Regions from separate parts of the Arthrobacter sp. sptzw32 genome, predicted to be linked through region 1. Evidence: riboswitches for the same ligand, from Rfam matches in the RefSeq annotation. Region 1 holds a riboswitch; each other region holds the start of a gene.

Region 1 (9,890 bases):
CCTGGAGGAGGAGTCGGCGTAAGCCCACGCTGTTGCCGCGTTCACGCGCCGGGGAACCTGCCATAGCGCCACGAGCAGAATGACCAGCGCCGCGGCAACAGTCCAGGAAGCAGGGCCTGAAAGGGTGTTGGCCCGCACGTGCCCGCTGCCTGCCACAACCTCCGTGACCGGCCCGGTGACCAGCGGGGAAGCCTGCAGCCTCTGCCGGGCTGCGTCTGCGATGGCAGGGTTCCCGGTGAGCAGCCAGTTGATGCCAGCCACACCCGTGTCTCTGGTGTTTGTGCGTTCATCCCACACCACCGCGGCGGTCCTGGTGAATTCGGTTGATCCTGCGGCGCCGAGGACCTGGTCCCACCAGGAGGCTTTGATCTCCATTTCGGTGGCGCCGCCGGACGCCGGGCTGTAGAAGGCGGACGTCTGCAGCAGGAACGGCTTATCTTTACCCTCCGAATACGTTGCGTAAAAGTTTTCGCTACCCGATGCAGTAAGCATTTCCTGAAGTTCGCCCTGCCGGGGAACGGTATTGACGGGCGCCCCGCCGGCCGTGTCGTCGTGGAATGCTGTCAGCCCCACCCAGTCCACCGCCTCGTCCCCCGGATAGTAAGGGCTATAGGCCGCGTCCGAGCCGTCCCACGCGCCGTCGCGGTTGGTATCGAGCAGGGCGAAACCTTCGCTTCCCGGCACCGGCACATTCCGGTGCCGGTTGAAGGGGTAGTCCTTGCCCAGGTAGGGCTCCCACACCATGGCGGTACGGCCGCCGTCGAGATTGTTGAAGGCTGCGGCGACGGCCTGGAAGGCGGACCGGTAGGCGCTGGGCTGCTGGCCCCATTCCACCCAGCTGGCATTCATGTCGGGGGCAAAACGGATCAGCACGTGGCCTTTGAAGTTGCCTGTCAGATCGGCCACTTCGCCGGCGAATGCTGAAGCGGTGTCTGCAGTGATCTGGTCCAGCGGAACCGTGGGCTGCACCGTGAGCATTGCATGTGCGCCTTGTTCACCTGACTGTTCCAGGAAGCCCCGGATGTCATTTTTCTCCGAGGCGCGGAACGGGATGGCTATGTCGTGCCCGAGCAGGGCCGGTGAGGCACCCAGGCGGCCGGCGAAACCGGCAGCGGTGTCCTCGCCCCATTCCAGCACAGCGCCCAGCAGCGGCTTGCCGTCGCCCGGAAAGGTCTCTGCCGCACGGGCTGGTCCCGCCGGCAGCACTATCAGCAGGACTGCCATCAGCATCAAAACAAGGAAGGCGGCCGTGGCGCGGGTCAGGACCAGCAAGCCGTTGCGGGAAGTCCGGGCAGGCAGCGGGCTGTTGTGCCCGCGCTTGGGCGCGGCGGCTGATGACGTGCTGATGGGACCCCCCGAAGCTGATACTCCAATGACGGGGCGGCCTGCCCCAAAAGAACTTTATCCGGCGTCAATATGTGCGGCACGCCAGGTGCCTTGACGCCGGAGCGAGTCCCGCCGTCGTGGGTTACCGAAAGTGACGTGCCGGCCGCTCAGCGGGCAGGGCCGGTTCAGTTACGGAACATGACGACGACGGCGGTGCGGGCATGCCCGCCAAGTGTTACGTTTTTTGGGAGTAATGAGTACCGGTGCCAAGCCCTGACTAACCGGTCGGCAACCCTCCTTCCGCGGCGGGGTGCCTCAGGTGAATACTCGGCATATCGACCGAATCGTGTTGCAAGCGTGAGAGAAGGAGATCCGTCGTGTCTGACGCACCTGCCCCTGAAGAGAGACTTTCGTACCGGCTCGTCACCGGCCCGGACGACCGGACATTCTGCGAACGGATTTCGGCCGCCCTGGCCGAGGGCTACGTGCTTCACGGCAGCCCGGCCGCCACCACCAACGGCGGCCAGGTGATAGTGGCGCAGGCCCTGGTCCTTCCGGCAGCCATCGCCTCCGCTGATGCCGCCGTTGCCACCGCGGTGGATAACCTAGAGGCCGCCGGCGAGGACCTCGAGTTCGACGGCGAGGGCCACGCATGAGCTACGCGGGAGACCTGACGCCCCAGGAGGCGTGGGACAAACTGGAGCACGGAGCCATCCTCGTGGATGTGCGGACCGAGGGCGAATGGGCCCACATCGGCATTCCTGACACCAAGGCCACCGACAATGATCCGCTGTTCATCCAGTGGACGTTTCCGGGCGGCATTCCCAACCCCGACTTCATCAGTTCCCTCACCCAGCAGGCGCCGGAAGACTCATCGACGGAGCTGATCTTCCTGTGCCGCTCGGGGCAGCGGTCCATCGCGGCTGCGATTGCTGCCACCCAGGCCGGTTTTACGTCCTACAACGTGCTGGAGGGCTTCGAGGGCGAGCCGGACCGCTACGGCGAACGCACCGTCAACGGCTGGAAGAACCGCGGCCTGCCCACCAACCTCGGAAAGAACTAAGTGACCTTCAACGAAGACGCCGCCGGCTGGAGCAGCAACACCCAGGCCGTGCGCGGCGGGCTGGACCGCACCAATTTCCAGGAAACCAGCGAGGCCGTGTTCCTGAATTCCGGGTTCGTGTACGAATCCGCAGCCGCTGCTGAACGGGCCTTCACCGGTGAGGACGAGCGCTTTGTGTACTCCCGCTACGGCAACCCGTCCGTTGCCACCTTCCAGGAGCGGCTCCGCCTCCTCGAGGGAACCGAGGCATGCTTTGCGACGGCGTCGGGCATGTCCGCGGTCTTTACCGCTTTGGGTGCCCTGCTGGCTGCAGGTGACCGCGTCGTGGCCGCCCGGTCCCTGTTCGGTTCCTGCTTCGTCATCCTGAACGAGATCCTGCCGCGCTGGGGTGTCGAAACGGTTTTTGTGGACGGGCCTGACCTGGAGCAGTGGCGCTCTGCGTTGTCCGAGCCCACCACCGCTGTGTTTTTTGAATCCCCCTCCAACCCCATGCAGGAAATCGTGGACATCGCCGCGGTCAGTGAGCTGGCACATGCCGCAGGTGCCACTGTGGTGGTGGACAACGTTTTCGCCACTCCCCTGCTGCAGCGCTGCGGCCAGCTCGGCGCCGACGTGATTGTCTACTCCGGCACCAAGCACATCGACGGCCAGGGCCGGGTGCTGGGCGGCGCCATCCTGGGCACCAAGGAATTCATTGACGGCCCGGTCAAGCAGCTGATGCGCCACACCGGTCCATCGCTGTCCGCCTTCAACGCCTGGGTGCTTACCAAGGGCCTGGAAACAATGGCCCTCCGCGTCAACCACTCCTCGGCGTCAGCCCTGCAGCTGGCCGAATGGCTGGAACAGCAGCCTGCCGTGAGCTGGGTGAAGTACCCGCTCCTGAAGTCGCACCCGCAGTACGAGCTGGCGGCCCGGCAGATGAGTGCCGGCGGGACGGTCCTGACCCTGGAACTGGCGACGACGGGTGCCCGCTCGGGCAAGGAGGCTGCCTTTGCGCTGCTGGACGGCCTCCGCATCATCGATATCTCCAATAACCTGGGCGACTCAAAGTCCCTCATTACCCACCCCGCCACCACTACTCACCGCGCAATGGGTCCGGAGGGCCGCGCAGCCATCGGCCTGAGCGACGGCGTGGTGCGGCTATCCGTGGGGCTGGAGGACGTGGACGACCTGATCGGCGACCTCGAACAGGCGCTGAAGCAGATTTAGCCTAGACGGAGAGCTGGACGGCAATGCCGTCACCTGCACCGACCTGCGCTTTGTCCCTGATCTCCTTCTTCACCGGCAAAAGGTAGGAATCGCTCTTGGTGTCCCGGAACAGCGAGGTCTGCCAGGAGTGCTCTCCGACCTTCGCGGTGACCTTGATCGAGCCGAATGCCGTCCCGGCACCTGCAGCGCGGACCCGGATGTCATCAGCGATGTCCGGAGGCAGGGTCACAAAATGCCATCCTGCCTCACCGGGGTACAGCCAAAGTTCTGCTTCAAAGGAATACGAGGCCGTCACCCGCCGAGTATGGCACGAACCCGTTACTTGTGACCCGCGCTTCACAGCTGAGCTGGTCCTCGAGGACGCCCTGCTGCCCTTCCCGCCTACTAGGGCTGACGAACCCGCAGCAGATCGGGCGTTTCTTCGACCTTCGACAGATCCAGGGTGCCACGCATCGTCACCTCTACCGCATGCCTCACCACTGCGCCGAAGCCCAAATCCTCAGGTGCTGCAGCGGCCAAAGCTCTGTCGCGGATGCGGCGCTGTTCAGCTGCCCCAGTTCCACGGGCAATGACGTCCTCCACCCCTTGCCGGGCAAGGGAAAGCTCGCCCTGCTCCTGCAATACCGGCGCGAGATAGTCCACCAGTGAACGCACTACGTCTGCGGCGCGCGCCGGCCGGAAGGAGCCGAAGTCCAACAGCTCTCCGCTGAGTCCTCCGCTGCTGGCCTGCCAGGAGGCCATCCGCAAGAGTACGGTGGGCACCGGCGCCGGATCGATGCCCTGGCGCCACTCACGGCCCGCCGTCTCCACGAGCGCACGGACGAGAACGGCAAGAAGGGCTGCATCCTCGGCCCGGAGGCAAACGTCTGCCACACGGACCTCCACAGTGGGGTGGTTCCGTGACAGTCGGGCATCGAAGTAGAGCATCCCTTCGTCCAGCATGACTCCGCTGTCCAGCAGCCGGGTGACCACGCGTCGATAGGCAGAATAGGTCCCATAGATCCCGGCTGGACCGGCAGTGGGCCAGCGGTTCCACGCCTGGGTACGGTAGCTCTCGAAACCGGTCTGAAGTCCGTTCCAAAAAGGCGAGTTGGCACTGACAGCGGTCAGGACCGCAAGCTTGTCCCGGATCCGGTCCAGCACGGCCACGCCCTCGTCAGGGGACTCAACGTAGGTGTGGACGTGGAAGCCGCAGGTCAGCTGCTCCTGTGCGGTCAAGCCAAATCGTTCCAGCATCCTGGCATAGCGGGGATCGGGAGTGGTATGGCTCGATAACCCGAGGGGCGAGGTGGCCAATGCCGCCACCCGGGCATTGTTCTGCCTGGCAGCGTTGTCAGCGAGCGTCCGCCCTGCCCGGATTTGTTCCAGCAGCACACCGTACTCCAGGCAGGGCCGCGTCTGCGTCTCAATCTGCTCCAGCTTAAGTTCGGCACTCAAGCCCATCCCGTCGTCGTCGTAAACGGTTTTGTCTTCCGTTTCGAGGTCCCGAAAGTCATCCGGGGCGTCGTCGGCAGCCACCCTGCGGCCGGAAAGCAGGGCATCAGCGAGGGCGAGCGGCTCCCCGCTCTCCGGGTCAACGATCAGGAGCTCTTCCTCAACGCCGAATGTACGCATACACACATTCTGCGGCAGGTAAAGGTTTTTGGACGGTCCTCAGGACTTCATGACGAAGCGTGAATGCTTAGTCCTGGAAGTACTCCACCTTTGCCCCGATGGCATTCAGCCGCTCGGCCAGGTCCTCATAGCCGCGCTCGATGACGTAGATGTTCCGCAGCTCGGACACGCCCCTGGCCGCGAGCATGGCCAGCAGCAGGCAGGCTGCGGGGCGCAGTGCCGGCGGACAGCCAACCTCCGCCGCGCGCCACTTGGTGGGCCCGTTGACGTAGATCCGGTGGGGGTCCAGCAGCTGAACCTGGGCACCCAGCCGGTTCAGCTCGGTCAAGTAGATGGCCCGGTTTTCGTAGACCCAGTCGTGGATCATGGTCTGGCCGCTGGCGTTGGCGGCTATGACTGCGAAGAAGGGCAGGTTGTCGATGTTAAGCCCGGGGAAAGGCATCGGATGGATCTTGTCCTCCGGCGCGTGCAGCTCGGACGGCTTGGTGGTCACGTCCACTAGACGGGTCCGTCCGTTGCGCGCCATGTACTCGCCGGAAATCTCCAGCTGCTGGCCCATCTGCTCCAGCGTAGCCAGCTCAATTTCCATGAACTCGATGGGGACCCTGCGGATGGTCACTTCAGAGTTGGTCACGATGCCGGCGGTGATGAGGCTCATGGCTTCAATTGGGTCTTCCGACGGGAAATACTCAATCTCCGCATCGATCATGGGACGTCCCGTGATCTTCAAAGTTGTGGTGCCGACGCCGTGGATGGTCACGCCCAGCATCTGGAGGTAGAAGCAGAGGTCCTGCACCATATAGTTGGGGCTGGCGTTGCGGATCACGGTTGTTCCCTCGCGGTGCGCCGCTGCCATGATGGCGTTCTCGGTGACAGTATCGCCGCGCTCCGTCAGCACAAAGGAACGGTCCCGGCTGTCGGCTTCGGGGGCCTGCACGGAATAGAACCCTGCGGTAGCTTCCACTGTCAGCCCGAACTGGCGCAGTGCCTGCATGTGCGGTTCAACTGTGCGCGTGCCAAGGTCGCAGCCGCCCGCATAGGGGAGCCGGTACTGCGAGGATTCATCCAGCAGCGGCCCCAGGAGCATGATGACGCTGCGGGTGCGGCGGGCGGCCTCAACGTCCATGGCCTCCAGGTCAAGGACGGCAGGCCTGCGGAGCTGGAGATCGGAGTCGTTGAGCCAGGTGCACTCGACTCCGATGCTGCTGAGCACCTCAACGATGCGGTTCACTTCCTCAATGCGCGCGAGGCGGCGAAGAACAGTGGTCCCCCTGTTAATGAGGCTTGCGCACAGCAGGGCGACGCCGGCATTCTTGCTGCTGTTGACGTCCACGGCGCCGGACAGCGTCTGGCCGCCTTCGACCCGAAGGTGCGTCATCTGCGGTTTTCCCACGTTGACGATGCTCCGGCCGAAGATTGCCTCCAGCCGCTGGATCATTTTCAGGCTCAGGTTTTGCTTGCCCTGTTCCATCCGTGCGATGGCACTTTGGCTTGTTCCAAGCTCGGCTGCCAGCTGGCCCTGCGTCCAGCCTTTCTCGCCCCGGGCATCCCGGAGCATGGCGGCAACGTGTTCAGTAGTTTCCTGCGTCATGCCGAAAAATATATCATGAATGAGTTACCGAGGGCCTATTTAGTAGCCAGCCGCGGCCTCTGGGAGAGCGTTTACCCACTACATGCGATAGAAGTCCGCTCCAACGGTTGTTGACCTTGCCCGCCTAACCGGAGGAAACTGGAGAAGTCCTCTTCCTTCGAAGGCGGCGAAGGTGACAATGAACCGGACCCAGGGAACTGAAGCGGCACTAGGGCTGGCGGCTCTGCTGTTCGCTGTCCTGCTGTTGCTTCCGGCCTGGCCCGCCTCCGCGGCTCCCTCCCCCGGGGAAAGCACGCAGTCGACGCTGGGCAACGATATCTCCTGGCCACAATGCGGCAAGCCTTTCCCGGTTGGCCAGGCTTTTGCCATCGTTGGCGTGAACAACGGTCTGGCGAACAACACAAACCCATGCCTTGAAGAGCAACTGGAGTGGGCGGCAGCCTCATCCGGCATCACGCCCCAGCCAAAGGTGTCCCTTTACGTCAACACCGCCAACCCTGGAAGCAGCGGCTCGTGGTGGCCAACCAGCAACGAGTACCCCATCGGATCCGCCGTCCATAACCCCTATGGCTCCTGCGAAGACAAGGACTACGGGAAGGCGTGCGCGTACATGTACGGCTACGCGAAGGCGTTCGACGACGCCTACATCCGCGGCATTACCAACCCCTCCGACTACTTCTGGTGGCTTGACGTGGAAACCGAAAACAGCTGGTCCGCCACGGACAAGGATGCGAACCGCGCTGTGCTGGAGGGCATGGCGGATTTCTTCCACAGCATCAACGTCAAGGGAGTCGGAATCTATTCCACCGGCCTCCAATGGGGCCGGATTGCGGGGACCGTCAGCAGCTCGAGCAGCCTTTACTACCTGCCCGGCTGGCTGGCCGGTGCGCGGACGCTGACCGGCGCCAAAGCCAATTGCTCAGATCCGCCGTTGACCGCCGGCGGCCACGTGGTCATAACCCAGTTCGTGTCGCGTAAATTCGACTACAACCACTCCTGCGTCTGACCTTGCGCCCTGCAGTCAGCCTCCTGCGGGCGGCCCGAACGTTTGATGTGTAGGACAGCAGGGCAGACCACTCAGCTCCCCAGCCACACCATGTTCCACGTGCCCGCCCAGACGGCCGCAGCAAAGGCCGCGCCGGCCATCAGCACGCCTCCACCGAGCACGCACAGGTCCAGCCCGCTGTAGGTGGATTCCCGCGCCCACGTCCGCCGCCCGCCGCCGAAACCACGCGCCTCCATGGTCACGGCCAGCCTTGAGGCACGGCGGATGGCCTGAACCAGGAGACCGAAGCTCTGCCCCATCGTGGCCTTTACCCGCTGCAGGGCACTGCCGCGGGAACCTACGCCCCGGGCCCGCCGGGCCATGCCGATGGTCTGCCATTCCTCCGCCATCAGCCCCACCAGGCGCATGGCGGCCAAAGTCCCCAGCACGAACCGGTGCGGGAGGCGTGCTTTTTGCGCCAGCGCATCGGCCAGGTCCGTGGGGTCAGTGCAGCTCATCAACAGCACCGCCGGGAGCGCGATTGCCAGGCCACGCAGCATAAACCCGACCCCCAGCTCCAGCGACCCCTCGCTCATGGTCCAGATGCCGACGTCGATCAGCGTTTTTCCGCTGTCCACCGCCAGGATGGAGGTACTCCAGCCGCCTACGGCTGCGGCAAGGATCAGCGGCCACCCCCGCTGCCACAGCAGCGTCAGGGTGAGGCCCGCCAATGGGAACAGCAGGAACTCGAACGCCAGCGCCACGGAAGCGGAAACCCAGTCAATGGACAGTGCAAGGACGGCGGTGATCAGGAAGACGGCCGCGAACTTGCTCAGCGGGTTGGCCCGGGTCAGCAGCGCACTGTTGCCGCGCAGGTTCAGCTCCTGTCTCATCGCACTACCGGCTCTGCTGCCAGGCGCAGTTCCGTTCCACCCAGCGCCGCCGTGAACTCAGCATCGTGGGTCACGGATACCACGGCTGTGCCGGCGTCCAGGAGTTCAGAGAGGAACGATGCCAGCTCAGCCCACGTGTTGGCGTCCTGCCCGAAGGTGGGTTCGTCCAGGATCAGGACCTGCGGATGCGCGGCCAGGACCGTTGCTACGGAAAGCCGACGCTTCTCGCCGCCCGAAAGTGTGTAGGGGTTCGCATCAACCAGTTCGGTGAGCCGAAGCCGCTCCAGCAGCTCATCCACCCGCTCTTCCCCGTGCCCGAGGTGGCGCGGACCAAAGCGCAGTTCGTCCAGCACGTTCCCGGTCACGAACTGGTGCTCAGGTTCCTGGAAAACGGTGCCCATGCGTTCAATCAGCTGCTCCGCCTTCCACTTGTACGGGTCGATTCCCGCCCCACGGCTAAGCGCCAGGGTGGCCGAAACTTTCCCGGCAACGGGCTCCAGCAGCCCGGCGAGGGTCAGCGCAAGGGTGGACTTTCCTGCGCCGTTGGGTCCGGTGATGGCCAGCGCCCGCCCTGCCCGGACCTGCGCCGAGATGCCTTGCCGGACCGGTACTGGCGGCAGTTTGCGCAAGCCCTTGCGGCGGGCACGTTCACGGGATACGGCCAGGTTTTCGGCGGCAAGCAGCAGGTCCCCGGAGCCGGGAGCCGGATCCGCCGTGCGTGGGCGGGTGGCCGGAACATACCCGGGCACCCAGACCCCGGCCGCAATGAGCATGCTCCGGGCTTCGCCGAGAACCTGGTCCGGAGGCCCGTCCAGGAGCACCCCCGGGTCGGTCGAAGAACCGGGCTGCAGCACCACAATGCGGTCCACCAGGTCCTTCCAGACGGAGACGCGGTGCTCCACCACCACCAGGGTTGCTCCGGTTTTGTCGAGACAGCGCCCGACGGCGTCGCGCACCTCCACCACCCCGGCGGGATCCAGGTTGGCTGTCGGCTCGTCGAGGAGAAGCAGCCCCGGCCGCATCGCAAGGATGCCGGCCAGGGCCAGCCGCTGTTTCTGGCCGCCTGACAGTGCAGACGTTGGATGGTCCAGCGGCAGGTGGGACAGCCCGACGTCGTCCAAAGCCTCGTGCACCCGGGTCCAGATACGGTCCCGGGGCACAGCAAGGTTCTCGGCACCGAAGGCCACGTCGTCCCCCACCCGTGACAGG
Region 2 (9,890 bases), on a different contig from region 1:
TCTCGGACGCCATCGGCGAACCCCTCCAGCTCGCGGTGCTCCGGGACGGCACGGAAATCCGTCTCATCGCCGTCCCCGAAGAGATGACCAGCAACGGAAAGTAACGTGCACGGTGCGGTGGCCGCAGATGCCGTGGCTGGTGTAGCGCTAGTCCTGCCCCGGCACGTCCGCAATGCCCACGAAACGCGTGCCGACGCCGTCGAACTCGCTGCGGACGTATCCCTCGCGCACGCGCGGAACATCCTCAGGCCGATGGTGGCCGCACACAACGTAGGTAAAGTCGGGCCACCACTTCTTTGGCCGCGCTGCTTCTTCGTATCCACAGACGGCGCACTCAAGATGGACCCAGACAGCCCGCTTGCCGGTACGGTTGGCGCGGGACTGGACCAGCCAGGGCGGCGGGTTGTCCAGGATCTCGCCCAGTTCGGCCTCGGTCATCCACTTTGGAAGGCCGTGGCGCTGGGCCATTTCCATCGGTACATCAAGGGCAATGGCCGCGTCACGTCTGCTAATCATCACCATCCACCATACGGGAGCCTGCCAAATCGTCAGCGGCTGCGCTAAGCGGCCAGCTTAAGGCCGGCCCCGGCAGCGCCAAAGCCGAGGATAAGGTTGGCCGCCACATTCCACATGGCGGAGCCGAACCGCGCTTCAGCCAGCAGCCGCACCGTCGCCGTGGTCCAGGAACTGAAGGTGGTGAGACCGCCTGCCAGCCCCGTTGCCAGTGCCGTCTGCCATTCCGGAGCCAGCCCCAGCTTCAGCGCCATGGCGTGGGAAACGCCGATGAGAAAGCAGCCCAGGACGTTCACCAGCAGCGTGGCCCAGGGCCAGTGCAGCCTCGCCCTGGCCTTCCAGCCGCGACCGGGACCGGGACCGGGACCGGCAGGGGAAGCACCAACCGCATTGGCGGTCCGGATGGAGGTGTGATGGGCGAACCAGCTGTCCACCGCGAAGCGCAGAAGGGCTCCCGCGATGCCGAACAGGCCCACCAGAACAGCAGCCATCACGAGGGGGTACCAGGCAAGCTTTCGTGGCGCCGGGCCACCAGCGTGCCGAAACGCCATCCCACGCCGGCCGCGGCCAACCCCAGAACAACCGACAACACCAGGTAGGCCACCCACAACACATGCGCCCCCGCCCGGGCCAGCTGGTCCACCGAAAACACCACCGCAGAAAACGTCGTGAAGGACCCAACCAGCCCAGGCCCCAGCCCGGCCCGCAACCAGAACGCGGTATGCGGCCTGGCGATCCAGACAGTAGTCAGCGCGGCCAGCACGAAGCTGCCCGCCACGTTGATCCACAACGTGGCCCACGGCACCGAGCCAGCAGCATCCGGGAACACCAGCCCCAGTCCGTACCGCAGTTCAGTGCCGAGTAGGCCTCCGGCGGCAACAGCAAGCCACGCGCGGCCTGCCGGCATGCCGGCGTGCATTCAGCTCTCTCCCAGCAGGCAGCCCGGGTGCGGATGGTCGCTGTGCACCCACAGTGCCGAGGTGATTTCGTCCGCGAGGTCATAGTCCCTGGTCCTGCCCGCATTCCTGATCCGCACTACCAGGGCACCGCCGAACGGCTTGCGGCCCACCACCTCCACTTCGGCGTCGAGGTCAATCTCCTCCGCGGAAAGGTAGCGGAGCAGGTCCGGGTTTTCGTCGCTGATCCGGGTGATCCGGCCGGTATGGCCCTGGTCCAGCTCACCCATCAGGTGGGCCGGAGGCATCAGCACCTTCCCGTCCGCCGTGGGAATGGGGTCGCCGTGCGGATCACGCTGCGGGTTCCCAAGTTTTTCGGCAACGCGCTCAATAAACGTGTCTGAGACTGCGTGCTCCAGCAGTTCAGCTTCGTCATGGACCTCATCCCAGCTGTAGCCCAGCTGCTGGACAAGGTAGGTCTCAATCAGGCGGTGGCGCCGCACCATGGACAGTGCCAGCCTAACGCCGGCGTCCGTGAGCGTGATGGCACTGTAGGGCTTGTGGTCGACAAGCCCTTGGTCCTTCAGCTTGCGGACCATCTCGGAGACTGAAGAATTGGCAACACCGAGCCGCTGAGCCAGCTGGGAGGACGTGATGGGCTTGTCCTGCCACTCAGTGAACGAATAGATGACCTTGACGTAATCCTCGATGGAGGAGGAGGGCGCGCTGGTCTTCACAGCTCCAAGCCTACCCGTTGCCCGTTTCCCGTCACGCTTTGAAGGCCCGCCAGGTGAGCGTCAGGTAGGGCAGGTCAAGCTCTTCATCCTGGCCGTGTCCCAGGTGCTCGTGGAGGTACCAGTCCAGGTTGGCCAGCACCTTGTCCCGGATTGCTTGACCTGCGCGGAGGTAATAGCTTCGCGACTTGGTGAGTTCCACCAGGTCCGTGGTGGTGACGCGGTCCTGCCAATGGGTCACATGGCCCTCAAGCCCCTTGAACTCCGGTCCCACGAGCGGGCGGAAGTCCGGTTTGTACACGTCCCCGGCGTGCATGATCCGGGAGAGCCGGTGGACCCAGGGAACCGATGTATCCAGCTGGTTCCAGACCAGTCCCAGCGTTCCGTTCGGACGCAGGACGCGTGCCAGTTCCGTGCTCGCGGCCAGGGCATCGCACCAGTGCCAGGCCTGGGCAACACTGACGACGTCGAAGGCCTCCGGTGGCAGGCCCGTTGCCTCTGCGGTGGCATGGACCGCCGTGGCGCCGGGGTAGTGCGCCTGCAACTGTTCGAGCATGTCGGCGGAGGGGTCCAAGGCGGTGACGGTAAGGCCCAGGCCCAGCAGCAGTTCGGTGAACTTTCCGGTGCCGGCTCCGGCGTCGAGGGCGTCAAGGGCTCCCTGCGGCACCAGCCACTGCGCGGATTCTTCCGGGTAGCCAGGGCGGACCTGCTGGTAATGCCGGCCACCGTCCTGGAAGCTCTGGCCGAGCTCCCGTCGCCGTCCGTGATCAAGTTTGGGGCCGCCCCGTACCACGTGTGGCCTCCTTCGCCTGATGCCCTGGGTATCCTTCGAATTTACCGTACCCGTCGTGCCGGCAAGGCCAGAAGGCAGAACCAGCGGGCAGCAACAGGAGCTCCCGGCAGGGAGCTCAGTCGTCGAGGCAGGGGGCCGCGCCGGCGGTTCCCGGCGTGTTGGGGGCCCAGTGCGGGTAGGTGCGGGTGTCGTTGGCGGGGACCCAGCGCCCGGCGTCCACCACGTAGTCCCACCCAAGGCCGTGGCGGCGCAGCGACTCGATGCCGGCAAGGAGCCGTTCGGCATCCTCAAGGCGTGAGCCGACGCCGAAGCTGGCGCGCAGTGAACCGGAGGGCAGGCCGAGACGCTTCAGCAGCGGGTGGGCGCAGAAGCGGCCGTCGCGCAGGCCCACACCGTGCTCAGCAGACAGGTAGGCGGCCACCAGTCCGGCGTCGTAGCCTTCCACGGAGAAGTTGACCACGCCGATGGTGTCCGTGTCCGGGTTCGTGTCCTTGAAGATCGTGTGGACGGTTACGCCGTCGATCCTCTGCAGGCCTTCCACCAGGTACGAGCGGATGGCGGACTCGTGGGCGTGCCACTGGTCCTGGTCAAGCCCGGCAATCACCTGTGTGGCGCGTGCCAGAGTGGCTGCGCCCAGGACGTTGGGGGAGCCGCCCTCGTGGCGGGCCGGGCCGGTGGCCCAGCTGACGCCGTCGAGCCTTGCTTCCTTGACGGCGCCTCCCCCTGCGAGATGCGGCGTTCCGGCGTCCAGCCAGTCCGTGCGTCCCACCAGCACGCCCGCGCCGAACGGTGCGTAGAGCTTGTGGCCGGAGAAGGCGAGGTAGTCCACGCCGTCTGCTGCGATATTGATGCGGCGGTGCGGTGCCAGCTGGGCGGCATCCACCACAATCCGTGCGCCGTGTTCGTGGGCCAAAGTGGCCAGGATCCGGACGGGAAGGATTTCCCCGGTGACGTTGGAGGCACCGGTGACAGCAAGCAGGCTCACGCCGCCCTGCTCCAGTTCGGCGCGGACCGACTCGATGGTCCCGGCGATGGTGTCGGCGGCGACAATGCTGCGGTGGGGGACGCCCTGCCACGGAAGCAGGTTTGCGTGGTGCTCGATGTCCAGGTACAGGACGTCGCCGTCGGGCCGGCCATCCGTTTCCGGCAGGCATCCAGCCAGCAGGTTCAGCGAATCAGTGGTGTTCCGGGTAAAAATCACCGAATCATCCGGACGGCCGCCCACGAATCCGCGCACGATGTTGCGGGCGTTTTCATAAACGGACGTGCTGATCTGGGACGCGTAGCCGGCTCCGCGGTGGACGCTGGCGTAGAACGGCAGGATCTCGTTGAGGTAGGCCGAGACCACGGAGAGGGCGGGAGCAGAGGCTCCGTAGTCGAGGTTGGCGTACCGGACGTGCCCGCCGGAGATCAGCGGCGCCTGGATTTCGGCGCCGGTGACGGCGGAAAGCGGCCGCCCGGCAACAGCCCGGCGGGCGTCGAAGGCGGCAGCATCAGACTGGACAAATTCTGGCTGGGCGGCGGCGTTGGGGGAGACGGTGGCAGTAGTCACGGGCAGACCTCACTCTGAAAGGACTCCCAGCACCGGGAATCCGCGCTTGCCGCATCCGTTCCGGACCGGCCTGGTCGTCACCCGGGGCACCCCACCGCGGTTGGAGGGTTGCCGGCCAGCAAACCGGGGTTTCGCGCTGGCACTCGTGACCTGGTTAAGAGCGTAGGACATGCAGCAGGAAGGTTCGAAGCCGGCTGGAATGTTAAGCGTTTTGTTACGCACCGACTGAAAAGTCCCGCTATGGCCGAAGAAAACGACGGCGGGCGCCTCCTTGGGGAGGCGCCCGCCGCTGATTGTTCGATGCAGACGCTTAGAGGAGATCGTCAAGGTCAGGGTTCAGCCGGCGGAGAACCTCGGAGTGCAGGATGGAATTTGTGGCCAGCGCGTTGCCGCCAAAGGGCCCGTCCTCACCCTCCAGGGAGGTGAAGCGGCCACCCGCCTCGACCACGATCGGCACAAGTGCCGCCATGTCGTACAAGTTGAGTTCGGGTTCGCAGGCGATGTCCACCGAGCCTTCAGCCACCATGCAGTAGGACCAGAAGTCGCCGTACGCACGGGTCCGCCAGACATCCTCGGTAAGGCCCAGGAAATTGTCCAGGCTGCCGCGTTCCTTCCAGCCGCCCAGGCTCGAGTAGGACAGCGAAGCATCGGACAGGTTGGCGACGTTGGAGACGCGGAGCCGGGTGGCGGCCGCCAGTGACCGTCCCATGTAGGCGCCCATGCCCTTGGCCGCCCACCAGCGCTTTCCCAGGGCCGGTGCGCTCACCACTCCGACGACGGGCTCGCCTTCATCCACCAGTGCGATCAGGGTTGCCCACACGGGGACGCCGCGGACGAAGTTTTTGGTGCCGTCGATGGGGTCGATGATCCAGCGGCGGGACCCGTGGCCGGTGCTGCCGAACTCTTCCCCGAGCACGGCGTCACGCGGGCGGGACCGGGACAACTGGCCGCGGATGGCTTCTTCTGCGGCCTTGTCCGCGTCGGTGACCGGCGTCAGGTCCGGCTTGGTCTCCACGTGGAGGTCCTGGGCCTTAAAGCGGCTCATGGTCTGGTCATCCACGGAGTCCGCCAGGACGTGGGCCAGGCGCAGGTCATCGTTGTAGCTTGAAGCGGGTTGGATCATGGTTCCAAACTACCGTCTGTGCGGGGTTCTGCTGGGAGGTCGGCCTTGTCAGTTGACGCTTCCCAGTTCCTTGGTCTCCTGCGCCTCCAGGCGTGGGTCGGTGCCCAGCAGGCGCCGCAGCGAAGCGAGCCGTGCTGCCCCCGTGGCGCCGGCGTGGCCGCCGCCCACCCAGGCGTCGAGTCCGCAGTTCACCGCGGTGGCGGTGTGCTTGCAACCGCGTTCGCAGTCCTCGATGCCGGGGGAGAGGTCCGGGAAGGAGCGCAGGATCCGGTCCGGATCCACGTGGGCCAGGCCGAATGAACGGATGCCGGGGGTGTCGATGATCCAGCTGCCTACAGGTGCGTCTGCCAGTCTCAACGCCAGCGCCGACGACGAGGTGTGGCGCCCGCGCCCCGTCACGGCGTTGACCCCGCCGGTGGCCCGTTCCGCGCCGGTCAGGGCATTCACCATGGTGGATTTGCCCACCCCTGAATGCCCCAGCATGACCGTGACTTTCTCATCAAGGTACGCGCGGAGCTCAGCCACGGCTTTGCTGTCGAGCCGTGCGGAGAGTCCGTCGTCGGAACGGGCATCAATGCCTGAAGCGCTGGAGTCGGCAGTGCGGCTGATGATCACCGGGAAGTCCAGGTGCGTGTAGTTGGACAGCAGGTCCGCCGGATCCTTGACGTCCGCCTTGGTGACCAACAGGATCGGCTCGATCCCGGCGTCGTATGCCGCCACCAGGGCACGGTCGATGAAGCCGGTGCGCGGCTCGGGGTTGGCCGCAGCCACCACAATCACCAGCTGGTCCGCGTTGGCCACCACAGCCCGCTCCACCGGGTCCGTGTCATCGGCGCTGCGCCGCAGCAGGGTCCGGCGGTCCTGGATCTTCACCAGCCGGGCCAGGGTGTCCGGTTCGCCCGAGACGTCACCTACAAGGGAGACGAAATCCCCCGCCACCACCGGGTTGCGGCGCAGCTCCCGGGCCCTCGCGGCTATGACAACCCGTTCGTTTCCTGAGTCCTCGCCCACCACTGCCGTGTAGCGCCCGCGGTCAACGGTGATGATCCGGCCGGTTACGGCGTCGTCGTGGCTGGGCCGGTCTTTGGTGCGCGGGCGCGAACCCTTTTTGCTGGGCCTGATGCGGACATCGGATTCATCCCAGGAGTCAGTGCTGCGCGCCACTGGTGGTACCTTCCGCGCGGGCTGTGGCCGGCCCTGCCTGGGCCAGCATGTCCGCCCACAGCCGGGGGAAGTCCGGCATCGTTTTCGCGGTAGTGGCGATGTCCTCCACCTGCACGCCCTCCACTGCCAGGCCAAGGATTGCTCCGGCCGTGGCCATGCGGTGGTCGGCGTAACTGCGCACGACGCCGGCGTGCAGCTGGGCGGGCCGGATCACCAGACCGTCACTGGTTTCCTCGGCATCACCGCCCAGGCGGTTGATCTCGGTGACCAGCGCCGCCAGCCTGTCGGTTTCGTGGCCGCGGAGGTGCGCTATGCCGCTGAGCCGGGAAGGGCCGGTGGCCAGCGCGCAGAGCGCTGCCACGGTGGGGGCGAGTTCGCTCGTGTCCGCAAAATCGGCGCCCTTGATTTCAGGTCCGCCCGTTACGGTGAGGACGCCGTCCCGAAGCGTGACGTCCGCGCCCATTTCAGTGAGGATGGTCCGCCAAAGGTCTCCCACCTGCTGCGTCTGTTCCGGCCAGTCCGGGATGCGGACTGTTCCGCCGGATGCCAGGGCAGCGGCCAGGAAGGGACCGGCGTTGGACAGGTCCTGCTCGATCCTCTGGTCGAAGGCGCGGATGGGTCCCGGGGCAACAACCCAGTGGTTGGGAACCGAATCGTCAACAACAACCCCGGCTTCGCGCAGGACGGCTACGGTCATGTTGATGTGGTCGAGGCTCGGCACCGGCTTCCCGACGTGCTCAAGGTGCAGTCCTTCGGTGAACCTTGCGCCCACCAGAAGCAGCGCCGAAACGAACTGCGAGGACGCGCTGGCGTCGATGACCAGGTGGCCGCCGCGCACCTCTCCGGTGCCTTCCACCACAAACGGCAACGACGACGGCGCCCTGCCGCCTTCGGCGGTGACCGCCACCCCCAGCGCCTTGAGAGCTTCGATAATGGCCCCCATGGGCCGGTTACGGGCGTGGGGGTCGCCGTCGAACTCGCTGGCCCCGTTACGGAGCGCCGCCAGCGGCGGAACAAAGCGCATCACCGTGCCGGCAAGGCCGCAATCTATCCTCGTGGAGGACGGTGCCGCACCCGCCGGGAGCGGGACCACTTCCAGGTCCGGACCGAACGCGCCGTCACCCGGGACCTCCGTGATGGTGGCGCCCAGCTGCCGGAGCGCATCAATCATCAGCGCCGAATCCCTGGAATGCAGCGGCGCGCGCAGGCGTGACGGGCCCTCGGCCAGCGCTGCAAGTACCAGGTACCGGTTGGTCAGCGACTTTGAGCCCGGAACCCTGACAGTGGCATCGACAGGCCGAGATGCGAAAGGCGCAGGCCAGTGGGGAAGGGACGTTCCTGCGTTGTCCTGGGTGGCGGCGGCTGCTGCGGTCATGTCCTGCTTATGCCCCCGTGGCCTGTTCAACGGCGCGGCGTACAGCCTTATCAGCTTTGTTCAGCTTCTTGTTGGTGGTCTTCCTGGCGTCCGCGGCAAGGTGCGCGGCACCCTTCCTGGCATCGGCAGCCAGGTGCTCAGCGCGCCAGGCCAATCCCGGCTTGCCGTTGGTGTCAACAGACGCCAGGAGTGCCCCGCCGCTCAGCGAGAGGTTCTTCAGCAGCTGGCTGCGGCGGTTCCCGCGCCCTTCCTTGCTGCTGATGTCCGCACTGCGCCATTCAACGAAGGTGTTGAGGAGGGAAATGACGGTCAGCACGGTGGCCGAAAGCCGCGAAAACTTCCCGAGCCCAAAGAGGACACCCGCGCCCACCTGGGTGCCGCCGATGACCCGGGCCAGCGTTTTCTCATCAGTCCGGAACGGCAGCGCCGCCGTGGCCTTGCTCAGAAGCGGTGACAGCTGCTGCGCAGTGTCATCGGCATTTTTGAGCTTATCCATTCCGGCAAGAACAAAACTGGAGGCCAACATTGGCCGTGCGAGAGTGCGGACAAAGGACATGAATTTCCTCCTGGCTGGACGAACCGCGTCGGGTGCGGCGAAGTCGGTTCTAGTCTTGCACTTTTGGGGAATATTTGCCCGGGGGCCGGGGTTATCGAAACTGGGTCCGCGAAAGCCTGGCCCGACAGACAAAGCACCGGACAACAGAGTGGAGTTGGCCCTTGAGGCGGGTGTTGGACGGAATTGACGCAGCAGGCCCGGTGGCAATGGACTCCCTGGAGACCGAACCCCGCGGGTACGGCTCACCGCGTGCGCGGAGCCTGACAGTAGACTTGAAGGCAATGAGCACCTTGGATCCGGCCGTTTCGGCCATGTATGAGGCTTCCCAGAGCGAAGCCAAGACTGACGCACGGCCGGGGCCTGCAGAGCCAACGGCAGAAGTACAGCCGCTTGATGCGGAAACTACTGACTTGGCAGTCGATGTTTCCATGGAGTCCGCGGAGGCGCGCCGCGCCCGTTTCGAGCGTGATGCCATGCAGTACGTCGATCAGCTGTACTCAGCCGCGATGCGCATGGCCCGGAATCCCGCCGACGCCGAGGACCTCGTCCAGGAGGCCTACACCAAGGCCTTCTCTGCGTTTCACCAGTACAAGCCGGGTACCAACCTTAAGGCCTGGCTGTACCGCATCCTGACAAACACCTACATCAACCTGTACCGCAAACGGCAGCGCGAGCCGCTTCAGTCCAACTCGGACACCATCGAGGATTGGCAGCTCGCGAGGGCCGAATCACACACCTCCAGCGGGCTGCGGTCCGCAGAGGCAGAGGCGCTGGATCACCTGCCCGATTCGGACGTCAAGCGTGCGCTCCAGGACATTCCCGAAGAGTTCCGCCTTGCGGTGTACTTCGCGGATGTCGAAGGCTTCGCGTACAAGGAAATTTCGGACATCATGAACACGCCCATCGGCACGGTGATGTCCCGGCTCCACCGCGGCCGGAGGATGTTGCGGGACATGCTCGCAGAGTACGCCGCAGAGCGGGGATTCAAAACGGCCGCCCCCCAGCAGGACGCGGCGGAAAGCACACAACAGGAGAACAGGAAATGAGCGACTGCCAGGGATTGGGCGACTGCGACGATACCCGGATGCAACGCATCTATGAGTATCTGGACGGCGCCCTGACCCGTGAGGACATCACGGAAATCAAAACGCACCTTGATGAATGCCCCGAATGCACGGAGCAGT
Region 3 (9,890 bases), on a different contig from region 1:
AAAATCCGTGAAGGTCAACCGCCGCGCGCGTGCAGGAACCGTTCGATGCAGTCCTCTCCGGGGGAGTGCGCGACGAGGACAAAGTCCACGTGGCCGCGTGTAGCGTCTTCCGGCACGGTCTGGAGTTGGCGTGGCAAGTGTGGTGGTTCCCAGTCGTGGTGTTCGGGTTTGTAGTGCCTGCCGGTGGGTGAGGTCCAGCCCGGCGGTTGGGTGCTGGTGGCCCTGGTGGGTTTCCAGGCGGTGGCGTGTTTGAGGCGGTGGTGCGTGGGGCAGAGCTGGCCGAGGTTGCTGATTCCGGTGGTTCCGCCGTGGTGCCAGGCGGTGAGGTGGTCGGCTTCGTTGTCCAGGGAGTTGTTGCTGCACCCGGGGAACGTGCATTTGCCGTCCCGGAGCTGGAGCGCTTTCTTCATGGCTTTGGTGAGGCGGTAGCTGGTCCGACCGATCTCCAGTGGCGCGCCGTCGCGGGGGTCCACGAGGACCCGGTAGAACGAGTTGGCGCCGTTGGTGACGAGGTCTCTAACCATCGAGGGCGGGATGGGTCCGTAGCCGTCCAGCATGGCGGGTTCGTCGGTGAGGCCGAGCAGGGAGAACACGGGCACGGTGACCAGTACCTGTGGCCGGATCGATGACGATGGCCCACGATGCGTTCCTGTACCTGCATCAGAGTCTGCAGCCGGGCCTGCGTCTGCGCCTGTATCGTCACTGCTGCCGGTAGTGGTTCCGCCGCTGATCATGTCCCCGCTGCTGAGGAGGGCTCCGGCGAACTGGTCGGCCCGCAGTTGGGTGAGGGTGCGGTGTTCGTTGGAGCCCTGCATACCCCTGGCGATGGCGGTGAGCCGGTTCCAGCCCGCTACCGCCTGGTCAGCGGGCAGGTAGGCCGAGAGCCAGGCCATCCCGTCCTGGTCAGGACGGTATTCCATCCGCCGGTCGGCCACACCCCTGGTGTGCCGCTGGTCGATGGACTCGGCGTGGTGGCGTTCCCGCCAGATCCGGGCTTTGGCTTTGAACCGGCACGCCGGGATGTCCCCGATCGGCGCGGCCGTGGATGGTATGGGTGTATCCGGGCCCAGGAAGTGGGCTTCGAGGGCGGCGGCGCCGGAAGGGTCCAGGGTGGCGGTTTCCTCCACCATGACCTGGGCGTGCCGCCACGAAATCGTCCCCGTTTGCAGGGCCGAGAGGGTCAGCGGCAACCCTGTGACCAGGGCGTGGGAGGTGGCCAGGAACGCACCAGCGGCACGGCCGCCAAGGGCCAGGAGGCTGCCAATTTCCGCGGCGACCGCCATCTCTCGCGCCTGCACCGGGGTTCCCGGCGCCGCGACAGCATGGACGGTGTCCGCGTACGTCACCGCCGCCCGGGCCTTCAGCCCTGTGACCCGTGCCTCCACGGTGGCCGCGCCGGAGAGGATGTCCAGGCAACCATCGGCCAGGGCAGCCAACGGATCAGCACCATCAACCACCCCGGAACCCGGAGCCTCCGCTTCGGCATAAAGCACGGCAAGGGCGGCATTGATGTCCTCAAACGCCTTCGCTACCGCCGCTTTTCCCATACACCCATCATGGCAAGGGGGTCTGACAATACCGGTTGGAGTGGATGCGCAGGCAGCTGAACTACCCGTTGCCGCGCCGTCATCCGCGGGGTGCACCAGGAAACGGATTCGGCCGCCATCAGCGGGTGACGCCGTTGTCACCTGCTGATGGCGGCCGAAGCTCAGGAAAGAGCGAGCTGGTATATCCGACCGTACGGAAGCCCGTACGGAAGCTCGGGCATCAGCCCCGCAGCCCCGCAGCTCCGCCGGGGACAGTCAGATCGTGACGGCTCCGTTGGCGGTCTCGAACGTCACCGAAAGGATCCCGGGGGTTCCGTGCGGTGCCACCCACTCCACGGCCACGTCCTCGAGCGGCTTCTCTACCGGCTCACCCAGCCATTCAGTAACGCGCTCAGCCGAACCGGCAATGGTCAGGCAGCTCATCTTGACGTTGGTTTCGTAGGCGTTGGACGGGTGCAGGGTCGGGTCGCCCTCCCACTTGAGCATGTACGGAACCTGCGGGTCTGCGATCAGACCGAGGATGCCAATCTGTTTCCAGACCAGTTCGCGGCCGTCGGGAAACTTACGGTTTCCGTTGACCGAGGAGCGGCCAAGGCGCTCTTCGAATGGTGCCAGGTCGTCAACCTCGACGCACCAGCCCATCCAGCCGCCGCCGGCGGCAGACCGCGCACGCACTGCCTGTCCGAAGGGAGCCTTGTCCGAAGCGGGGTGGTCCAGGACCTCCACCACTTCGAGGTACTTGTGTCCCGCAAGCGGGATGATCATATTCCGGGTTCCGAACCGCGGGTGTACCCCGCCCTTCACTGCCTCAACGCCGAGGGCAGAGGAGATACGTTCGGTGGTGGCAGCCAGGCCATCGTGTTCACAGGCGTAAGAGACGTGATCCATGCGCATGGCAACATCTTGGCACTTTGTGATCGGGCTCTCAGCTAAGGCAACCCTTACTGGGATTTTCCCGTGGAAGCACTGGTTTTTCTGCGCAGGTCCCCGAAATCTTGAGGACTATGTTCGTCATAATCCTGTTCGGCCGTGTCTGCACGTTCCTACACTGAGCTCAGGTCATGAGTGCCAGCACGAAGCCCCGGCTTGCTGGCCGGCAACCCTCCACCCGCGGTGGGGTGCCCCGGGTGAGGACCTGGTTGTCCGGCAACGGCCGGATGGCAAGCGCGGCCCGCGGTGCTTCCCAGCATGCCGGGCCCATGTCAAAGGAGCCTTACTTGTCCAACGGATGGTCTTTTGAAACCCGCCAGATCCACGCAGGGCAGGAGCCGGACGGTGCCACCGGCGCCCGGGCCCTTCCCATCTACCAGACCACGTCCTTTGTCTTCCCCAGCGCTGAAAGCGCCGCCAACCGCTTTGCCCTGGCCGAGCTGGCACCCATTTACACCAGGATCGGCAATCCCACGCAGGAAGCGGTGGAGCAGCGGATCGCCAGCCTGGAAGGCGGCCTGGGAGCGTTGCTGCTCAGCTCCGGCCAGGCCGCCGAGACCTTTGCCGTCCTGAACATCGCCGAGGCAGGGGACCACATCGTCGCCAGCCCCAGCCTCTACGGCGGCACCTACAACCTCTTTGCCCATACACTCAAGAAATTCGGGATTTCAGTCACCTTCGTGGCAGATCCGGACAACCTGGACCAGTGGCGCGGGGCAGTCCAGCCCAACACCAAGCTCTTCTTCGGCGAAGTGGTGTCCAATCCGCGGCAGGACGTCCTGGACATCGAAGGCGTGTCCCAGGTGGCGCACGACGCCGGCGTTCCACTGATCGTGGACAACACCCTGTCCACCCCGTACCTGATCCGGCCGCTCGAATGGGGTGCTGACATTGTGGTGCACTCAGCCACCAAGTACCTCGGCGGCCATGGCTCCGCCATTGCCGGAGTGATCGTCGACTCCGGAAAGTTCGACTTTGGCAAGGACCCTGCCCGGTTCCCGGGCTTCAACACCCCGGACCCCACCTACAACGGGCTTGTCTACGCCCGCGATCTCGGCGCAGACGGTGCCCTCGGCGCGAACCTGTCCTACATCCTGAAGGCCCGTGTGCAGCTGCTGCGGGACCTCGGCTCGGCGGTGTCGCCTTTCAACGCCTTCCTCATCGCCCAGGGTCTGGAGACGCTGAGCCTGCGGGTGGAACGGCATGTTGCCAACGCCCTGGAAGTTGCCCAGTGGCTGGAAGCGCGTGACGACGTCGAATCGGTCGCCTATGCGGGGCTTCCCTCCAGCCCCTGGTACGAGCGGGGCCGCAAATACGGCCCCAAGGGGACCGGCGCCATCGTGTCGTTCAACCTTGCCGGTGGCGCGGAGGCGGGCAAGCGTTTTGTAGACGCGCTGGAGCTGCACTCCCACGTGGCGAACATCGGCGACGTCCGGTCGCTGGTGATCCATCCGGCGTCGACCACCCACAGCCAGCTGTCGCCCGAGCAGCAGGTGGTGGCGGGCGTGAACCCCGGCCTGGTGCGGCTTTCGGTGGGGATCGAACATATCGATGACATCCTGGCCGACCTCGAAGCCGGCTTCCGCGCGGCCAAGGAGGCCACCGGAGCCTAGCCCTCCCACAGGGTGGGCGCCCGGGGGCAGCAACGGGCCGGGGAAGTCACAACCAGTCACACTCTTGGCGGCAGGCAGGGGCTGTTTCGTACACTCGAACCAGGTCATGAGTGCCAGTGACAGCCCCGGCTTGCTGGCCGGCAACCCTCCTTCCGCGGCGGGGTGCCCCGGGTGAAGACCTGGCCTGCCGGTCATATGACGGCGGGCAAGCGCGTAGAAGAGGTCTTGCCATGACGGTTACCGTCACCCGTACAACTGTCCCCGAACACGGCATTGTCCGCTACGCCTCCATCGGCGGGCTGAAGCTCGAAGCCGGCGGTTACCTGCCGGACGTTGTTGTGGCCTACGAAACCTGGGGCACCCTGAACGAGGACGGCAGCAACGCCGTCCTGATCGAACATGCACTGACCGGCAGCACCCACGTGACCCGGGGCGACACCGAGGAGCCCGGTTGGTGGGAACAACTCGCCGGGCCGGACGCACCAGTGGATACCAACCGCTTCTTCGTGGTGTCCGTAAATATTGTGGGCGGCTGCTACGGCTCGACCGGGCCCTCGTCGCCTGCCCCGGACGGAAAACCGTGGGGTTCGCGTTTTCCGCTGGTGACCCTGCGGGACAGCACCGTGGCCGAAGCCCGGCTGGCAGACCAGCTCGGAATCCGGAGCTGGTACGCCGTGTTGGGCGGCTCAATGGGCGGCGCCCGCGCCCTCGAATGGGCCGTCACCTTTCCGGAACGGGTGCAGCGCTGCGCCGTGATCTCCATTGGTGCCGCGAGCACGGCAGAACAGATCGCCTTCGCCCAGGCACAGACGCTCGCCATCCGGCAGGACGCCAACTTCAACGGCGGCGACTACTACGGCGGCCCCGCCCCCGAGGAGGGGCTGGCCCTCGCCCGGCGGATCGCCCACATCACGTACCGCTCTCCGGTCGAGCTGGACGGCAGGTTCGGCCGTGCGCCGCAGGCTCCCGAATCACCGTTTCAAGGCGAGCAGCTTGCAGCGCGCGGGCGCTACCAGGTGGAAAGCTACCTGGACCACCAGGGCAGCAAACTGGTCCAGAGGTTTGACGCCAACAGCTATATCGCCATCACCGAAGCGCTCATGAGCCATGACATCTGCAGGGGGCGTGGAGCCCTCGTCCAGACCCTGTCCGCTTGCACTGCACGGTTCTTTGTAGCGGCGGTGGACTCTGACCGGCTCTACTTCCCGTCCCAGTCATGGGAACTGGCCCGTGCCCTCCCCGGCGAGGTAGACGTCCACCTTATCGAGGCACCCATCGGGCACGACGGATTCCTCACGGAGATCGCCCAGCTGGGGAGCCAGCTGCGGGACCATCTTTCGGAGTAGCCCCGGCCCCACAAGCCTGCCCGTGTGCATTAATGCAGATGCACTCTGCATCATTCGGCGTTGAGCTGCGCGTTTGGGAGGACCATACTCGATGGGACCCGGCGGTTCGTGACCAAAACCACACGCATCCGCTACAGACTGTCCCAGTGGTGTCGAAGACGACGCCGAAGGAGTTCACATGAGTACGGAACACTCCGCCGCACGGCGGCCAGAGGAAACCGACGTCAAATCCACAGGCCTGAGGAAAGTAGTGACGGCCTCCATGGCCGGCACCGTAGTTGAGTGGTATGAGTTTTTCCTTTATGCCTCGGCCGCCACCCTGGTGTTCGGCAAAATGTTCTTCCCCAACTCAGGGACGGAACTCGACGGCATCATCGCTGCCTTCGTTACTTACGCCGTAGGCTTCGTGGCCCGCCCGATCGGCGGCATTGTCTTCGGCCACTTCGGGGACAAGTTCGGCCGCAAGCAGTTGCTGCAGCTGAGCATCATCCTGGTGGGCGTGGCCACCTTCCTCATGGGATGCCTGCCCACCTTTGCCCAGATCGGTTACTGGGCCCCGGCCCTCCTGGTGTTCCTGCGCTTCGTCCAGGGCTTCGCCGTCGGCGGGGAGTGGGGCGGCGCCGTGCTGCTCGTTGCCGAGCACAGCCCGAACAAGTCCCGCGGGTTCTGGTCCAGCTGGCCGCAGTCCGCCGTTCCCCTCGGCAACCTCCTGGCCACCGGCGTGCTGTTCACCCTTTCTGCCACGCTTTCCCAGGAAGCATTCCTCGGCTGGGGCTGGCGCGTCGCCTTCTGGCTCTCGGCCGTGATCGTGATCGTCGGCTACTACATCCGCACCAAGGTCCAGGACGCCCCGATCTTCATCGAAGCCCGCAAGGAAGTCACCGTCGAGAAGAAGGGCTACGGCGTCGCCGAAGTCTTTCGCCGCTACCCCCGCGGTGTCTTCACCGCCATGGGCCTGCGTTTCGCCGAGAACATCCTGTACTACCTCGTGGTGACGTTCTCCATCACCTACCTGAAAGTGGTCGTCCAGACCGACACCTCCCGGATCCTCCTGCTCCTGCTGGTGGCGCACTTCATCCACTTCTGCGCTGTCCCGCTCGTGGGAAAGATGTCCGACAGCTTCGGCCGCCGGCCGGTCTACATGGCGGGCGCCATCCTCGGCGGAACCTGGGGCTTTTTCGCCTTCCCCATGATGGACACCGCCAACGACATCGTCATCCTGGCCGCCATCACCATCGGCCTCCTCTTCCACGCGCTGATGTACGCAGGGCAGCCGTCAATCATGGCCGAGATGTTCCCCACCCGGATGCGCTACTCTGGCGTCTCCCTGGGCTACCAGGTCACCTCCATCGTTGCCGGTTCGCTGGCACCGATCATCGCCACTGCACTCTTGAGCAACTTCAAGTCCTCCACCCCGGTGGCCCTGTACCTGCTCGGTGCCTGCATCGTGACCGCCATCTCGGTGTTCTTCCTCAAGGAGACCCGTGGCATCTCGCTCCACGACGTGGACGCGGCAGACGCCAAGGGCACGGCCGACCTGCTGGCAGCGGCCAAGAAGTAGGCTCCGGCACCCGCCACCGCACAACACGCAGACTGCCCGACCCGCGACAACGCAGGCCCGGGCAGTTCGGCCGTCAGCCCCATCGACGAAGTCAGGATTTCCCATGAAAGCAGCCGTTCTTTACTCCACTGTCCCGCCCGGAACGAGCTACACCGACGCGCACCCCCTTCGGGTCGAGGAGCTCGACCGGCCGGAACCCCGGGCCGGCGAGCTGGGCATCACCATCACCTGCTCAAGCCTGTGCCACTCCGACCTGTCAGTGGTGGACGGTTCCCGCGTCCGGCCCCTTCCCATGGCACTGGGGCACGAGGCCGTAGGACGCGTTGCCGCAGTGGGGGAGGGCGTGACGGATGTTTCCCCCGGAGACCACGTGGTCCTCGTCTTCGTCCCCAGCTGCGGTGCCTGCCGCGCGTGCCGGGCAGGCCGCCCCGCACTCTGCCACCGCGCTGCGGAAGTCAACGGGACCGGGGACCTCCTGCACGGCGAGGCCCTGCTGCGGACGCCTGCAGGGGAACGGATCAACCACCACCTGGGGGTCTCGGCGTTCGCCGACTATGCAGTGGTGGCGCGGGAATCGGTGGTGGTTATCGACGACGACGTCCCGGACACTGTTGCAGCAATGTTCGGGTGCGCCGTACTCACCGGAATGGGAGCGGTAATGAACACCGCTGCAGTCCAGCCCGGCCAGTCAGTGGCGGTCTTCGGACTCGGCGCCGTGGGGCTTTCGGCCGTTATGGCCGCCGCTCTCGCGGGTGCCTCCTCCGTGATTGCCATCGACCCGAATGCCGGCAAACACGGGCTCGCCCTGAAGTGCGGCGCCACGGCGGTGGGGACGCCGGACGAGGCTTCCCGTCTTATTGCTGAGGCCGCGGGTGACGGCGTGGACACTGCCATCGAAGCTGTGGGATCAGCACGTGTCATCACCTCCTGCCTTGAACACGTGACCCGCGGCGGCGCCGTGGTCTCCGTGGGACTGCCGCACCCCACTGCGGAGCTGACGGTGCCCGCGCTCCAGTTCGCGGGAGCGGGCAAGCGGCTGCTCGGGTCCTATATGGGCGACGCCGTTCCAGGCCGGGACATCCCCCTCTATCTCCGGTACTGGCGGGAGGGCAGGCTCCCCGTTGAGCTGCTGCACACGGACACCCGGCCGCTGGAGGAGATCAACGAAGGCCTCGATGCGCTCGCCGCAGGACAGGTGGTAAGGCGGCTCTTCCAGGCCTGACATGGATCCTGCTCCAATTGCAGCAGGATCACGCGCCCGCCGCATCAGGCTGCCAACAGATCCTGGCGTTCCGCCACCTCTTCCTGCAGCGCAGCAATCACGGCCTGCACCCTGGCGGACCGCAGCGCTTCCGGCCGGGCCACTGCCCAGATGGGCACCTGGCGCTGGAAGGAGTCCCGGAGCACCGGAACGAACCCTGGATCCCGGGCCACCATAAAGCTGGGAAGCAACCCGATGCCGGCACCGCGGCGTACCGCCTCCACCTGGGCGAAAATGCTCGTCGCCTGGAAACTGGACTTAGGCATCGGCAGCTGCGAGGACCGGTGGCCCAGTTCGGCCACCTGAAGTGCCGACTCCACGTAGGAGACGAAGCCATGCTGCCGCACACCGTCGGGCGTTTCCGGTAATCCCCTCCGGGCGGCGTAGGCGGGGCTGGCGTAGAGCCGCAGGAAGTAGTTGGTCAGGAAGATGGCCTGCGCGTTGCTCACGTCCGTGCGTCCCACCACCACCTCCAGGTCCACGCCGGAGCGGTTCTGGCTGACCTTGCGCGTGGCACTGAGCATCTCAACATTGAGCATGGGATGCCGGTGCTGCAGCCGGACCAGCGCAGGCGTGACGAATTCGGCGCCGAAACCGTCAGAGGTGCTGATCCGCACCATGCCGGCGAGAGCGTCCCGGTCCTGGCCTGTGACCGCAGCCAGGGAACCCAGGGTTTCCTCGATCCTCTCGGCCGCGGCGACGGCCGAAGCGCCCAGCTCCGTCAATTCCCACCCGTGCGGGCTGCGCTCCAGCGTGCGCCCGCCCAGTTGCTTGTCGAGGGCGAGGATCCGCCGGGAAATAGTGGTGTGCGTGGTACCAAGCGTTTCTGCGACGGCATTGAAACGCCCCAGCCGGGCCACGGTCAGCAAAATCAGCAGGTCGTCCGGACTCGGTAGCCGCGCCACTCATCACCTTCCATCCGTGTGCATCAGTGCACATACTGTCTGTGTTTTTTCCCCTTGATTGCACTGTAACAGGGGTGTGATGGTGGACACAGACCTTCCGGCTGCCTTCGGCCGGGGACACAGCAAAGGAGCTTGGACCATGGCAGTAGTCGGTTGGATTGGGTTGGGGAATATGGGCGGTTCCATGTCGGGGAACCTCGCCAAGGCGGGCCACGACGTACGGGGATTCGACCTCAACCCCGCCGCGCTCGCCGCAGCGGAGGCCGGAGGGGTCAAACCGGTGGGAAGCATCGCCGAGGCTGTGGCCGGCGCCGACGTCGTCTTCACCATGCTGCCGAAGGGCGAACACGCCAGGGCCGTCTACCTGGGCGCGGACGGGGTGCTGGCCCATGCCGATACGCGCACCCTCCTGGTCGATTCCTCCACTATCGATATCGCCGCAGCAAAGGAGCTGCACGACGCCGCCGCTGCCGCCGGCTTCCGCTTCGTTGATGCCCCTGTCTCAGGCGGGATGAGCGGCGCGGCAGCCGGAACACTCACCTTTATGGTCGGCGGTGAAACTGGTGCCGTGGCCGATGCTGCCGGCTTCATCCAACCGATGGCCGCAAACATCATCCCCACCGGCGGAGCCACCACCGGCCAGGCGGCCAAAATCTGCAACAACCTGATGCTCCTGATCAACCTTGCCTCTACAGCCGAGGGCGCCGTGCTGGCGGACCGGCTTGGC

The links. Region 1 has a riboswitch for S-adenosylmethionine ahead of AC5RVN_RS09240 (DUF1737 domain-containing protein). Riboswitches for the same ligand answer to the same signal wherever they lie in the genome.
Region 2: linked by a shared signal. The riboswitch ahead of AC5RVN_RS02565 (aminotransferase class V-fold PLP-dependent enzyme) and the one ahead of AC5RVN_RS09240 (DUF1737 domain-containing protein) in region 1 are both predicted to bind S-adenosylmethionine.
Region 3: linked by a shared signal. The riboswitch ahead of metX (homoserine O-acetyltransferase MetX) and the one ahead of AC5RVN_RS09240 (DUF1737 domain-containing protein) in region 1 are both predicted to bind S-adenosylmethionine.

What each region holds. Positions count from the first base shown of each region.
Region 1 is NZ_JBNHEZ010000004.1:57,409-67,298, reverse strand. Features, by position in the region: gene opgC (OpgC domain-containing protein) at 1-1,230, opposite strand, end outside; SAM riboswitch class IV at 1,576-1,690, shown strand; gene AC5RVN_RS09240 (DUF1737 domain-containing protein) at 1,704-1,982, shown strand; gene AC5RVN_RS09235 (rhodanese-like domain-containing protein) at 1,979-2,389, shown strand; gene AC5RVN_RS09230 (O-succinylhomoserine sulfhydrylase) at 2,390-3,598, shown strand; gene AC5RVN_RS09225 (DUF1905 domain-containing protein) at 3,600-3,893, opposite strand; gene AC5RVN_RS09220 (glutamate--cysteine ligase 2) at 3,983-5,212, opposite strand; gene AC5RVN_RS09215 (UDP-N-acetylglucosamine 1-carboxyvinyltransferase) at 5,280-6,803, opposite strand; gene AC5RVN_RS09210 (glycoside hydrolase family 25 domain-containing protein) at 6,982-7,809, shown strand; gene AC5RVN_RS09205 (energy-coupling factor transporter transmembrane component T family protein) at 7,881-8,681, opposite strand; gene AC5RVN_RS09200 (ABC transporter ATP-binding protein) at 8,678-9,890, opposite strand, start outside.
Region 2 is NZ_JBNHEZ010000001.1:523,510-533,399, forward strand. Features, by position in the region: gene AC5RVN_RS02535 (S1C family serine protease) at 1-104, shown strand, start outside; gene AC5RVN_RS02540 (hypothetical protein) at 148-516, opposite strand; gene AC5RVN_RS02545 (FluC/FEX family fluoride channel) at 561-1,004, opposite strand; gene AC5RVN_RS02550 (fluoride efflux transporter FluC) at 1,004-1,420, opposite strand; gene AC5RVN_RS02555 (metal-dependent transcriptional regulator) at 1,433-2,146, opposite strand; gene AC5RVN_RS02560 (class I SAM-dependent methyltransferase) at 2,178-2,936, opposite strand; gene AC5RVN_RS02565 (aminotransferase class V-fold PLP-dependent enzyme) at 3,052-4,488, opposite strand; SAM riboswitch class IV at 4,526-4,639, opposite strand; gene hisN (histidinol-phosphatase) at 4,799-5,611, opposite strand; gene rsgA (ribosome small subunit-dependent GTPase A) at 5,660-6,775, opposite strand; gene aroA (3-phosphoshikimate 1-carboxyvinyltransferase) at 6,759-8,150, opposite strand; gene AC5RVN_RS02585 (DoxX family protein) at 8,158-8,706, opposite strand; gene AC5RVN_RS02590 (sigma-70 family RNA polymerase sigma factor) at 8,913-9,752, shown strand; gene rsrA (mycothiol system anti-sigma-R factor) at 9,749-9,890, shown strand, end outside.
Region 3 is NZ_JBNHEZ010000003.1:150,018-159,907, reverse strand. Features, by position in the region: gene AC5RVN_RS07305 (HNH endonuclease signature motif containing protein) at 15-1,547, opposite strand; gene AC5RVN_RS07300 (VOC family protein) at 1,803-2,441, opposite strand; SAM riboswitch class IV at 2,605-2,720, shown strand; gene AC5RVN_RS07295 (bifunctional o-acetylhomoserine/o-acetylserine sulfhydrylase) at 2,765-4,090, shown strand; SAM riboswitch class IV at 4,193-4,308, shown strand; gene metX (homoserine O-acetyltransferase MetX) at 4,321-5,436, shown strand; gene AC5RVN_RS07285 (MFS transporter) at 5,615-6,997, shown strand; gene AC5RVN_RS07280 (zinc-binding dehydrogenase) at 7,101-8,219, shown strand; gene AC5RVN_RS07275 (LysR family transcriptional regulator) at 8,264-9,163, opposite strand; gene mmsB (3-hydroxyisobutyrate dehydrogenase) at 9,303-9,890, shown strand, end outside.